DNA from 2 places in the Roseobacter sp. HKCCA0882 genome. Region 2 is predicted to be linked to the other one. Evidence: riboswitches for the same ligand, from Rfam matches in the RefSeq annotation. Region 2 holds a riboswitch; the other holds the start of a gene.

Region 1 (6,872 bases), 520 kb from region 2:
ATTCATTTCGCATATTTAACAAAGCCCATATCCGTTGCCACGCGATCCTAAAGCTGCCGCGCGGTCGCATTGTGGCTTTGTGTCAGCCAATATACCGAAGGCCGCCCTGCCGCTGCGGCATCGGCGCAGACATGATCAATCAAAGCGGCCCCGATACCCTGCCCGTGTGCATCAGGGGCGACAAACAGATCTTGCAGATATGTTACGGGTTCGGCCTTCCACCCGTGAGCGTGAGAGATGACATGAACTAAACCAATCGCGCGCCAATCCTGCCATGCCAACCATGCCATCATATTGCTCTGCGCAGGGGTGCTGTAGCGGGTAAAGCTGAGATCAATCACCGCCTCGGCGAGGGTGGTTTCGTAGAATGCGAGATAGGCCTTCCACAGCCCCTTCCACGCGCTCCGATCCTCTGGGCGCAAGGGCAAAATATCGATTGATCTGGGCATATGTTACTCCGACTACCAATTGCTGTCGCGGATGTATCCACAGATTCTGTCGCAAATTTGGCAAAAACTGGTGTTGTTCTGGGTGATACTCCCTGAGGCATTATAGCCGCGACAAATTGCGCGGGCCAAGCCGAATTGGGGCCATTCGCCAGTCCAAAGCGATTTGAGGCGCAGTCAGAAACGGAGTTCTCTATGGGGCCTAGGGGGGGCGCCTATCGGTTCAGGTGATTTTGAGCGGAAAAACCGTCTTTAGGTGGGTGACATTACCCACGCCATCCTGTAAGCGGAGCCCGAGGTGGTAAAATGACGTCTGATGCAAAATCAAAAATCGGGTCAGCCGCCGCTGAGGGGAACGAGATGAAAGCTGAGACCTTTCTTCCAGAAGACTATCGTCCCGCCGAGGACGAGCCGTTTATGAATGAGCGACAGTTAGAGTATTTCCGCAGGAAACTGCTCAACTGGAAAGCTGATCTGCTTGATGAAAGCCGCACAACTGTCACCGCGCTGCAAGATGGCACGCGCAGCATCCCTGATGTTGCGGATCGTGCGAGTGAGGAAACAGACCGCGCGCTTGAATTGCGCACCCGCGATCGTCAGCGCAAGCTGATCACCAAGATTGATGCTGCTTTGCGCCGTATCGATGAGGGCGAATATGGTTATTGCGAGGTCACAGGCGACCCGATCAGCCTTAAACGTCTGGATGCGCGCCCGATTGCGACCATGACGCTTGAAGCACAAGAGCGTCATGAGCGCCGCGAAAAAGTCCATCGGGACGATTGATTGCGCGCAGCGAGTTTATAAGATTAAAAAAGGCATCTTTTCGGATGCCTTTTTTCTTTGACGGGTGCGAGGCTGAGCATGCTTATCGGGCGCAATATTTTGGTGATTGGGGCAGGTATTGGTGGCTTGGCTGCGGCCTGCTGCCTTGCGCAACGGGGCGCTTCGGTGCGCGTGCTAGAACAGGCCGAGGAAATCCGCGCCTTTGGGGCAGGGCTTCAACTTAGCCCCAATGGGATGACCACGTTAGCAGGCCTTGGGTTGGCCGAAGAGATCAGCGCGATATCCCCCCGCGCCAATGCCGTATATCTGCGCGATTTTCGCAAAGGGGCGGCGGTGGCGCGTGTGCCCTTATCCCGTCACGGACGCCCATATCACTATGTCCATCGGGCGGATTTGATCGAGATTTTGGCCAGTCGTGCCCGTGATCTTGGGGTTGAGATTACCCTTGGCGCGGCTGTGACGGGGGTCGAGGGGCGTGAAGTGATTTTGGCTGATAATCAGCGCGAAAGTGCGGATGTGATTATCGGGGCAGACGGATTGCATTCCCGCATCCGCACCCATCTTGAGCCGCGTGGGCATCCGTTTTTCACGGGCCAAGTTGCGTGGCGCGCCGTGATTGAGGCGCAACAGGGCGATGCGTTGCGCGATGTGCAGGTGTTTATGGGGCCTGCCCGTCATATGGTGATCTATCCGCTTCGGGGCCGGACATTGATCAATATCGTGGCGGTTGAGGAACATGACCAGTGGGTTAAGGACTCGTGGTTGGAGCGGGGCGATCCTGCACAGCTGACGGGCCGATTTGGTGATTTTTGCCCCGAGGCGCGTGCCTATTTAGGCCGCGTGACGGAATGCTATCAATGGGGGTTGTTTCGCCATCCGGTCGCGCGCAACTGGCAAAATGGCCAGATGGTGCTTTTGGGGGATGCAGCGCATCCAACGCTTCCCTTCCTCGCGCAAGGGGCCAATATGGCGTTGGAGGATGCTTGGATCTTGGCAGCGCGCCTTTCGGATACGCATGATCTATCAAGGGCCTTGGCTGAATATGAGGCGCTGCGCCGCCCCCGCACCGCACGGATTGTTCAGGCGGCCTCGGACAATGCAGACCATTATCATATGCGGCCAAGCCTGTTTCGGGTGGCCGCGCATACAGGGTTACGCATGGTAACGCGCTACGCGCCGTATCTGCTGGCGCAACGCTTTGAGTGGATTTACGGATTTGATCCGACCAAGTCGTAAAGCTATAGGGGGGGTAGGCTGTTAAACGCACGCTTTAGCATATCCCCCCAAACCATTGAAATTACGTTGAAATACGGATCATTTTTTTCGATCCGTGTCATTTTTCCATGCTTCAAGCTGTCTGCAGTATAAACATGAAGATTAAGCGGCAGGTTGACCGAAAGATTGGCCTTAATGGTCGAGTCAAAACTCACCATCAAAAGCTTGACCGCATCCTCAAAACTCATTTCGAGGTCAAAGGCACGCACCAAAATGGGGCGGCCATATTGCATCGCGCCAATCTGAAAGAGTGGCGTGTCATCGCTGGCCTCTACGAAATTGCCCTCACGATAAATTGGGAGCAGGCGCGTGGAGGTGCCTTTGATCTGGCCACCCAATATCATGGTTGCTGAAAACGTCGCCTCAACGATCACTGTTCCAGTCTACCCATTCAATGAAATCAAAAATGAACGTGAGCAGTCGTCGTTAGCTAGAAGTGTCAATTAATTCCGCAGCAATCGCATCGACAATGGGGCGTGCCTCATCGGGGGTCATGCCAATCTCCAGGCGCGGATCATACAGCATGCGCAACAGCAATTCGTCATGCGCGGTCAAAAGGGCGAATTCTTCATCATCATTAAAAATCGAGGGGCGCGCCGTGGGGCTGTCATTGGGCAATCCCAACCCTTGGGCGATTTCCTCATGAATGCAGGATGTGCGCATCAAATCCGGATGCTCGGTGCGGATTACGGCAATAGCGCTTCGATATTCTGGCCGCGCATTTGAACGCGCAAATGCATAGACAGAGCAGAACGTATGGCGCGGCAGGTTCTCAATTTCGCGGATGATTGAGGTATCAATACTAGGCTCGATACTGCGCAGATAGGGGCTGATTTCTGCCTGCTCATCGCGGCTGATGAACAGCACATGGAAATTTCCACCCGACCCAACTAAATCAATCGAATGCCCCGCGGCGCGGCTGAGTTGTCGGGCGTAATCGGTCAGAATTTGGCGATCCCTTGCCATTTTTTGCGGGTCGGTTGCTGGCCCAAAATGTGCTTCGATACGGACAGGATCAATCCATCGTCTCAGCCGCGAGGGGGTTTGACGGGCAACAAAGCGACCGTTTTCCATTGCATATTCATCATATAGCGCAATGGCTTCGAAATTGCGCGCCAAAGCACGGCGCGAGACAGGGGCATCCGAGGGGGTGGTGGATTGGCGCAATAACCCCTCACGCAGAAGCCGTGCCTCGGTTTGGGCATAATATTGCGCGTAAAGTGCGCTTTCGGCAGAGGGGGTGGTTACAGGTATGCTGCTTGATACTCCGTTCTGGTCCGTGGCGGCTGGCCCCATGGCCTGACAGCCCACCAAAATGCCAAGCGCCGCTCCCATCCATAGACCGCGCCGAAACTTGCGCCCTGAAAAGATCGCGTTTTTCATAAAATGCATAATGTCGCCTTACATATCAGCGCTTAGGAAGCGTTGCATATGGATTTTGTCTTTGCCAGCGGCCAACGTGTTGCGCAATTTCGCGTCCATCTTGAAGGTGTCTTCATCAGTTGCAGAGCGGAGCATCCGTCCTGTGTCTGCACTTGCAAGATTATCTTTGATGTTTGCAACCAATTTCTTATTAGCGCGTTTCACCGTCTCAATTAAATAACGCCACGCTCGACTTCTTTGCGGAAAATACTGTTCGACGATCACGACATGCGCCAATTCGGCAACCCCGAGTGGCCAAATATCAACCACGGTTGGGTCGATTTTGAGGACTTAGGATCGATCATTTTTTCACCCTTGCATTGGATTTCACCGTTGCAACCCAATGTGGTAATGAATTTTTAAAAATTTATACATATATTTTTCTTTAATCAGCTTTGCGGTGGTTTGGCTGTTAAAGATTTGGAATGTATCTGTCATGGTTGCAATCTCACAGCGTGGCGGCGGGTATTGTATTGCAGCCCCTTGACCCTAATTATGGCAAGGCGTAATGCCCTGTACCGTGGCGATTTGTTTACCGGATTGCGGGCCACAAAAAAAATGCCGCTAAAGAGGTCGAGGCCTGCTTGCCGCATGATGCCCGACCGTTCAGATGGAAGGGATATAAAGTGTCAGACGCAGCTGCCAAGCAATCCATAGGATTGAAATTCTTGCCCGATACCGTTTCGGCGCAGACACGCGCGGTGCATTCAGGCACCCGCCGTAGCCAATACGGCGAAGTGTCTGAGGCAATATTTATGACCCAAGGTTTTGTCTATGACAGCGCCGAGGCGGCCGAGGCCCGCTTTATCGAAGCAGGGCGTGAGGAATTTATCTATGCCCGCTATGGCAACCCGACTGTCGCAATGTTCGAGGATCGGATCGCGGCGATTGAAGGCACAGAAGATGCTTTTGCAACCGCTTCTGGAATGGCGGCGGTGAATGGCGCGCTGATGTCCATGTTGCGCGCGGGTGATCATGTGGTGTCTGCGCGCGCCTTGTTCGGGTCTTGTCTCTACATTCTTGAGGAGATTTTGACCCGTTACGGGGTTGAGGTCACGTTTGTGGATGGCGATGACCTGACCCAATGGGAGGCCGCAATCATCAAGGGCAAAACCCGCGCTGTATTCTTTGAAAGTGTTTCGAATCCCACGTTGCAGGTTGTCGATATCGCCGCCGTTGCGCGTCTGGCCCATGATGCAGGCGCTTTGGTGGTGGTCGATAATGTGTTTGCCTCTCCCTTGTTTCAAGACAACCGCAAACTGGGCGTTGATGTCGTGATCTATTCCACGACCAAGCATATTGACGGGCAGGGGCGGTGTTTGGGCGGGGTGATTTGTGGCACCCGTGAGTTCATTCGCAAGACCGTGGAACCCTATCTGAAACATACAGGCGCGGCGATGTCGCCGTTTAACGCGTGGGTTATGCTCAAGGGGTTGGAAACGCTCCACCTGCGGGTTAACGCCCAAGCCGACACTGCTCTTGCCATTGCGCAAGGGCTAGAGGGGGAGGCGGGTGTGGCGCGGGTGCTCTATCCGCATCTCGACAGCCACCCGCAAGCCATGCTTGCCCTCACGCAAATGCAAAAAGGCGGCACAGTGATCGCGATTGAACTGGAGGGCGGGCGCGATGCGGCGTTTCGGTTCCTCAACGCGTTAGAGATCATTACAATCTCAAATAATTTGGGCGATGCAAAATCTATTATCACCCATCCTGCCACAACGACCCACCAGCGTTTGCCTGAGGATCAAAAGCAACATCTGGGCATTACATCTGGTCTTGTGCGCCTGTCGGTGGGGCTTGAGGACGTTAACGACCTGTTAAGGGATTTGAAACACGCGCTCGGTGCTGCGCGTGCTGCAAATTAACCCTTATTTTTAGGATTTTGTTGGAAACTCAAGGAATTGGTCGATATTTGTCGGGCCAATATTGATCCGTTCGGCGTTCACAATCGTAAATTATTCACAAAACAAGTTTGGATTCCGCGCACCAACACCCATATGATGGTAAGGTCGCGTGGCCGAAGGGGTGATGAGATGAACGTCCATATTGGTGCAGTTGCGAGTGAACCGACCCAAGACGAGGCCCGTGCGGCCTTGGCGCTTTTGAAACAGTGGGCGGAAAGCGCAAGCATGGCGGAGCGTGCCGCCCTTGATCCTGCTGTCTCCAAACTTTTGACCCCCTCCCAAGATTACCCCGAATTTTCGCGCAGCTATCCGCAGGATTTCAAAGTGGACGCAGCCTATAAGGCGGGTCTTCCTGATCTTCAAAATGGCCCTGCCTCGCTTATTAAAGGGGCCAAGCGTCAAATCCAACATGTGGGGATTTCCAATTTCCGCCTGCCTATCCGCTATCACACCCGCGACAATGGCGATGTGATGCTGGAAACTTCGGTGACGGGCACCGTCAGCCTAGAGGCGGGCAAAAAGGGCATCAATATGAGCCGCATCATGCGCAGCTTCTATGCCCATGCCGAAAAGACGTTTAGCTTTGAGGTGATCGAAGCTGCGCTTGATGATTACAAATCCGACCTCGAAAGTTTTGATGCGCGTATCCAAATGCGCGTTTCCTTCCCAATGAAGGTGCAGAGCCTGCGGTCTGGTCTTTCGGGTTATCAATATTATGACATTGCGCTGGAACTGGTCGAGCGCGATGGGGTGCGCCAGAAATTGGTGCATCTGGATTACGTTTATTCTTCGACCTGCCCTTGCTCGCTTGAATTGAGCGAACATGCGCGCGCCACGCGTGGGCAGTTGGCCACCCCGCATTCGCAGCGATCTGTTGTGCGGATTTCGGTCGAGATTGCCCCTGACGCAGGGTGTTTGTGGTTTGAAGACCTGATTGAGATGGCGCGCCGCGCTGTGCCAACAGAAACGCAGGTCATGGTGAAACGCGAGGATGAACAAGCCTTCGCAGAGTTAAACGCTGCAAACCCGATCTTTGTGGAAG
Region 2 (6,872 bases):
CTGCGCGATGTCTGCCGCGAGGATCGCATCCCGGTGATCGTGAGCCTGCACCAGCTTGATTTCGCTAAGGCCTATGCCGACCGGATCATCGGCCTCGCGGGGGGCAGGATCGTGTTCGACGGCCCGCCCGAAACCCTGACCGACACCGCTCTGACGCGCATCTACGGCGCGCACGCGGACAGCGCCACCTGACTTCATCAACCCTAGGAGACCCAAAATGAAGACGATCCTGACCTTTACCGCCCTGCTTCTGGGCACGACCGCGGCCTTTGCGGCGGGTGATCACGACCCCGACACGCTGCGCGTCGCCCTGCTGCCGGACGAAAACGCTGCCACCGTCATCCAGAATAACAAGCCGCTGGCTGCCTACCTGGAAGAGACCCTGGGCAAGGATATCGAGCTGATCGTGACGACCGATTATTCGTCGATGATCGAAGCGATGCGTTTCGGACGTGTCGACGTCGCCTATTTCGGGCCGGCCTCTTACACGATCGCAAAGGCCAAGATGGAAGGTGGCGACCTGGATATCGAGCCCTTCGCGGCCCGTGTGAAGGATGGCAGCACCACCTATCAATCCGTGCTGATCGCGAATGTCGAGAGCGGCATCGATTCGATCGACGATATCGAAGGCAGCGGGATCGACGTGGCCTTCGGCGACCAGGCGTCCACCTCGAGCCATTTCGCACCGAAATACACCATGATGCTGGAAGGCGTCACGGAAGGCGACGATTACAAGCAGAACTTCACCGGGGCGCATGATGCCGTGGCGCGCAATGTCGAACTGGGCAATGCCGCTGTCGGCGGGTTGAGCCGCCCAATTTTCGAAAGCCTTGTGGCGAAAGGCACGGTCGATCCGGCCAAGGTGGTGGTGATCGGATATTCCGCCGACATTCCGCAATATCCTTGGGTTATGCGCACCGACATGACCGAAGAGCTGGAGCAGGGCATCAAGGACGCGTTCCTGTCGCTTGAGCGTGGCACCGAGGCTGGAGACGCTGTGTTGAAGCCGTTCAAGGCCGATGGCTTTGCCGCGATCACGGATGCGGATTACGACATCATCCGCGACATCCGCAAGAACCTCCAGTCCAACTAAGCCAGCGACCGAAGGACAGCACCATGCGCCGCCCCGTGACCGATACATCGACCTTGACCGATCCCGAGATGATCCTCGCCGAGGACAGCAAGGGGCGGCGCATCCTGTTTCTTCAAATTCTTGGCGTCCTGGCCATTGTCATCCTGTCGCTTTGGCTGACCGGTATGCTAGACGGAGACCGCCTGGCGCAGGGCCTGCCGGCGATCGGCGTCCTGGTCACCGAGATGCTCCCGCCCGATTTCGGACGCTGGCGGGATTGGATCGACCCGCTTTTGGAAACGCTGGCCATGTCGATCGCCGGAACGGCGCTGGCCATCGCGCTGTCGCTGCCGCTGGGGTTTCTTGCCGCGCGCAACACGACCCCCAACAGGATCGCCTATCAGATTGCGCGCTTCGTGCTGAACACGCTGCGCTCGATCCCGGAGCTGATCCTGGGCATCATCTTTGTCGCCGCTGTCGGTTTCGGGATGCTGCCGGGTGTTTTGGCCCTGGGGCTGCATTCGGTTGGAATGGTCGGCAAGTTCTTCGCCGAAGCGATCGAGCACGCGCATCCGGCCCCGATCGAGGCGACCGAAGCTTCGGGGGCGACGCGGATGCAGGTGATCCTGCACGGGGTGTTTCCGCAGGTCTTTCCGCAATTCGCCGATGTCAGCATGTATCGGTGGGAGTACAATTTCCGTGCGTCCACTGTAATGGGCATGGTTGGCGCAGGCGGAATCGGCACCGAGCTTGTCGGGTCGTTGCGGCTGCTGGATTATCCGCAGGTCGCGGCGCTGCTTCTGGTGATCCTGGGCTGCGTGACGCTGGTGGACATGCTGAGCAATGCGCTACGCTCGCGTTTCAAGTGAGGCAAGGTGCGGCGGTTCAGATAGCCGAACCCTGGGGACGGCTGTGTCAGAAGAACTTTGCTTGAGGCAGGGCAGGGAGCGGACTAGCGTCAGGTTATGACCAAACGCTCCCCCTTCAAGTATTTCAAAACCAGTCCTGAGATCATCCGCCTGGCCGTGATGCTTTATGTCCGATTTCCTCTGTCGCTGAGGAATGTCGAAGATTTACTGCACGAACGCGGCATCGACGTCAGCCATGAAACCATCCGGTTCTGGTGGAACAGGTTTGGGCCGATGTTTGCCTCCGAGATCCGCCGGCGACGTGTTCAGCAACTGCGTGCGTTTTCGCCATGGCAATGGCACGTGGACGAGGTCTTCGTGAAAATCAACGGTGAGCGGCACTACCTCTGGCGAGCTGTCGATCATGAAGGCGAGGTGCTTGAGAGCGTCGTCACCAAGCGAAGAAACAAGGGTATTGTCAGAGGAACTTGTCTTGAGGAGGGGCAGGGCGCTGGCTAGCGTCCCTGCATGACCAAACGCTCGCCTTTCAAGTGCTTCAAGACCAGTCCAGAGGTCATCCAGCATTCGGCCCTTCACTTCGCGCCGCCGTCCTCCGCAAACACCACGCCAGCCTGATCGGCCCAAGGCAAGCCCGCACACTCTGACAGCTGCATCACGGTCACGGCAGATACCTCTCGCCGAAACACCAGTCGTTTCAAGACCTCAGGCGCGAGATATGCCAACCGCAGCTGCCTGCTGACATGGCGCTCTGCGAGGTTCACGGCGATTGCCAGGTCGCGCACTGTGCCGAACTCTCCGGCTTCCATCCGCCGCCGCCAGGACCATGCGCGGCCGATGGCACGCAGGATATGCGGATCTTGGGTGTTATCCTCGCTGGGCAGGTAATCGGCGGGCGGCATGATTTTGGGCCGCCCGTTTTTCTTGCGGAGCTTGAGGGGGACGAAGACTTGGATGGTGTCGGGCGCGGCCATTATTCCGCAGCCTCAAGCTGGCGTGGGGTCATCATCTCCCGCATGACACCGGCTATCCCGTCGGTCCGCAAGTCGATCACTAGGCCTTCAGCGGTCACTGTGACGCGCCGGACGAGCAACTGAATGATGCGGGCCTGTTCGCCCGGAAAGAGCTGATCCCAAAGCTTGGGAAACTGTTGGAGCGCCTCGATGGCCTCTGCCTCGGGTATATCCTCGCGGTCCAGTGCAGCTATGACCTGTGCCGTGGTTTCTGGCGTGCGCAGGACACGGCGGATTTCCGTGATGACGGCTGCCTCAGCGGTGTCGGCCGGCAAACGCTTGGTCGCAAAGGTTACTGGTTATATCTGGCAGCGCACCCAAAGTTTCTTTGGCAGCGGATCAGCCGGCAGAGCATCTGGCGTACCATCACGCCAGAGCAGTTAGGGTCCTTTTCATTCGCCCGAAAGCGCTAGCGGTGGATTTTGTTTTTTACGATTTAGAGACCACAGGGATCTCCCCGGCGTACGACCAACCGCTGCAATTCGCAGCGATCCTGACGGATGAACATTTCGTGGAGAAGCAGCGTGTGAACCTTCGCTGCCGTTTAGCTCCCCATATTTTGCCATCGCCGCAGGCTTTGATCGTTACAGGGGTCACGCCTGATCAACTGACGGACCCAAGCCTGCCATCCCTTTTTGAATTCTCTCAGAAGGTCGTTGCACTGACAGAGCAGTGGGCACCGGCGATTTGGGTTGGCTACAACACAATGAAATTCGACGAGGAGGTGCTGCGGCAGACCTTCTATCAGAACCTGTCGCCGAGCATTTACGCCACCCAGTTCAACGGCAATACCCGCTTCGACATTATGACGGCTGTTTATACAGCCTACGTGCGAGACCCCGGACTTCTGGCCTGGCCCCAAGATGAAGCCGGGCGGCAGAGCTTCAAGCTCGACCGACTAGCCCCCGCCAACGGGTTCAATGGCCACAACGCTCATGACGCACTTGGAGATGTGGAAGCCACGATCCACATCGCCCGCCGGATAGCTGACAGAAACCCAAGCCTCTGGGCAGAACTCTTGTCCACTGCCCATAAAACGGAAGTTCAAGCCAAACTCGAAACCTTTCAGCCGATGGAGTTGGTCCTTCGCTTTGGAGGGGGCGAACCCCGTGCCTACACGGGAGTCTTTTGCGGCTACACCCCAGGGAACAATACACGGGCAGCATTCTTCGACCTAGATGCCGCTAATCCTGCGGATCTATTGAGCGCATCCGACGAGGCGCTCTTCGCGGCGGTTGATGCGTCCCCCAAAGTCATCCGTAGCGTGTCGACCAACAAGGCGCCGGCGCTCTTGAGCATGGCAGAGCCCAGTCCCGAACATCAGCGGCGCGCCGCAGTTATTGCAGCCGCACCAGAATTTCGAAGCAGGGTTGGGGAGGCGATGGCTGAGCGCTTTGTTGATGATCCTGAGGCGCCACCGAAGCCGGTTGAGGAACTGATCTACGGCGAGTTTTATTCAAACGCTGACAAGAACCTGCTTGGGGAGTTTCAACACGCTGACTGGCCACGTCGCCAAGAGATCGTTTCCAGCCTGTCTGATCGTCGCCTTCGTCAACTGGGCAACCGTTTGGTCGCGTTTCATAGCCCCGAACTTTTGACTACTGAGGAGACCGCGCGGTTCCGCGACTACCTGCGATCAAAGTGGTTGCCAGCGGCGGAAGAAAAGACCCAATGGATGACCCTTGGTCGAGCCGCCGAAGAAATCACCAACATCCAAGAGATGAACGGGACAGATGACGCGGTCATAGACGCCATCCGACAATTTTTCGCAGACCGCCGGAGGGTGCTTGATTGACGAGGCCGTCGGCTTTTGATATTATTACTAAATGCATCAAGAGCTGGGCTGACGCCCGCGCCAACCTGCCAAGACCGGCAAGGTGGTTTCCCGAGAGGGGATGCGGCCCTAGGCAACTAAAGGTCGTTAGCGTCGTCAGCCCTCCTCGGAAACGAAGGAGGGTTTTTTGTTTTCGACCTAACCAGATCAGGCCTCAAATCCTGACCAACCGTAACACACCCGGGCATTTGAACATCAGCTTGTGCGCCCTGCCAGATGGCTAAAGCACTAAAGAGAGGAAAGACCATGAACCAACTTTACCCATTTTCGTCTGAGAGCGTTTCTGCTGGGCACCCAGACAAAGTTTGTGACCAGATTTCAGACGCGATCCTAAGCGAGTGCCTCCTGCAGGATCCGGCATCACGTGTGGCTATCGAAGCCTCTATCAAAGACCACACACTTTTTCTCTTCGGAGAAATCACCTCGCGAGCGCGCATTAACGCCCCAGAAATCGCCAAAGATATCCTGGCTCGCATCGGATACGACGATCCTGCTTGGGGTTTGTCGATTGAACGCCTCCAAGTCATCGAGGCGATCTCTAGGCAGTCCGCCGAGATCGCATTCGGCGTCGATGGCGACGAAACCGGCGCAGGCGATCAAGGCATCATGTTTGGATATGCCTGTAACGAAACGCCAGAGCTTATGCCTCTTCCAATTACGCTCGCTCATCAGCTCATGCGCGCGCATCACAGTCTGCGGCGGTCTGAAGCGGGCTCGGGGCTGGGTCCTGACGCAAAAGCTCAGGTGACGGTGCTCTACGAAAACGGCCTGCCTCGAGAGGTCACGGACGTTGTCTTGTCAACGCAGCATCGCAGTAGTCTTGGTCTCCGTGCTTTGCGCGAACTGGTTATCGATGCCGTCATCAAGCCAACGCTGGGCGACCGTTGGCGACCAAATGTGCGGCTCCACATCAATCCCGCAGGGACGTTTCACATGGGAGGGCCTGCCGCTGATGCAGGTCTGACGGGGCGAAAGATCATTGTGGATACTTACGGCGGATCCGCTCGACATGGGGGCGGTGCGTTCTCGGGGAAAGACGCAACCAAAGTGGATCGGTCGGCAGCCTACGCCGCGCGCCAACTCGCCAAGGATGTGGTCAGCCGGGGCTGGGCGGACAGCTGTGAAGTACAGGTGGCCTATGCCATAGGTGAAGCAAGGCCTGTCAGTTTTGCGTTCTTGCCCACCGGTGATGCGAAAGGTCATGAAATTGCCAAACGATATCAGCTGGAAGGCATTGATTTGTATGGGCTCTTCGAACCAGCCCAGATCATCGAACGCCTGCAATTGCGCTTGCCAAGCTACCTTCGCACGGCTGCTTTTGGTCATTTTGGCCGCGATGATGTCAGTTGGGAAAAGCCGCTCGATCGATCGCAACAGGAGCGAGACCATGTCAGGGAGCTCGCCATCCGCGAACAGGTTGGCAGAACGGGTTTCGTATCAGGCTTGGCGCTGGACCAAGTGAAAGCGAAGCGTGCTGAAGACTACGCGGAGGCCCGCGCAGAGTTCATGGCAAGTCACATTTGAAGATAGGGAGAGAAAAATGTCCGATTTTGTGAAGTCTCTCGCTCAGTCTGCCGCTCAGATCGACAAGGTCGCTTCCGGCAGTCTTTATCCACATCAATCTGATGGGGTGGCCTTTTTGCTCTCGAAGCGCCGCGTCATCTTAGCAGATGACATGGGTCTTGGGAAAACCCGCCAAGCTATTGTTGCCATGGAAGTCGGCGCTCCTTCGGGGAAGATCCTCGTCGTGTGTCCAGCGTCGCTAAAATTGAACTGGAAACGAGAAATCCAGCTTGTTGACCCCGAGGCCTCAGTAGAGGTGCTTGGTGTTGATCGTGAAACACCTGATGACGCGCGTTGGATCGTTCTGAACTACGACATTCTCGGCAAGCATGCCGAGCGCCTGCATGGCGTAAACTGGTCAGGCGTGATCCTTGATGAAGCGCATTTCATCAGAAACGCCAGCCAGCGTACCAACCACTGCCTGAAATTGCTCGGTGTTCAGGCTGAAGCTCGAGCGCCAGTTCTTGGTCCAGACTTCGTATTCCTGTTGACTGGGACGCCGATGACGAACAGGCCGAAAGACC

The links. A riboswitch is a leader RNA that binds a small molecule or an ion and turns the genes downstream of it on or off. The one in region 2 is predicted to bind S-adenosylmethionine.
Region 1: it holds a riboswitch for S-adenosylmethionine, as region 2 does, so the genes downstream of both, metZ (O-succinylhomoserine sulfhydrylase) here and metK (methionine adenosyltransferase) in region 2, are expected to answer to the same signal.

What each region holds. Positions count from the first base shown of each region.
Region 1 is NZ_JBBLYI010000001.1:1,391,428-1,398,299, reverse strand. It holds gene AAC622_RS07115 (DUF2927 domain-containing protein) at 1-13, opposite strand, end outside; gene AAC622_RS07110 (GNAT family N-acetyltransferase) at 48-449, opposite strand; gene dksA (RNA polymerase-binding protein DksA) at 807-1,229, shown strand; gene AAC622_RS07100 (FAD-dependent monooxygenase) at 1,308-2,465, shown strand; gene AAC622_RS07095 (hypothetical protein) at 2,468-2,878, opposite strand; gene AAC622_RS07090 (DUF2927 domain-containing protein) at 2,931-3,896, opposite strand; gene AAC622_RS07085 (hypothetical protein) at 3,906-4,196, opposite strand; SAM riboswitch at 4,437-4,515, shown strand; gene metZ (O-succinylhomoserine sulfhydrylase) at 4,595-5,791, shown strand; gene folE2 (GTP cyclohydrolase FolE2) at 5,960-6,872, shown strand, end outside.
Region 2 is NZ_JBBLYI010000001.1:870,594-877,465, forward strand. It holds gene phnC (phosphonate ABC transporter ATP-binding protein) at 1-192, shown strand, start outside; gene phnD (phosphate/phosphite/phosphonate ABC transporter substrate-binding protein) at 218-1,093, shown strand; gene phnE (phosphonate ABC transporter, permease protein PhnE) at 1,117-1,941, shown strand; partial or broken gene AAC622_RS04570 (IS6 family transposase) at 2,038-2,391, shown strand; gene AAC622_RS04575 (hypothetical protein) at 2,514-2,912, opposite strand; gene AAC622_RS04580 (hypothetical protein) at 2,912-3,226, opposite strand; gene AAC622_RS04585 (exonuclease domain-containing protein) at 3,367-4,746, shown strand; SAM-I-IV-variant riboswitch at 4,775-4,876, shown strand; SAM riboswitch class V at 4,959-5,027, shown strand; gene metK (methionine adenosyltransferase) at 5,032-6,309, shown strand; gene AAC622_RS04595 (DEAD/DEAH box helicase) at 6,326-6,872, shown strand, end outside.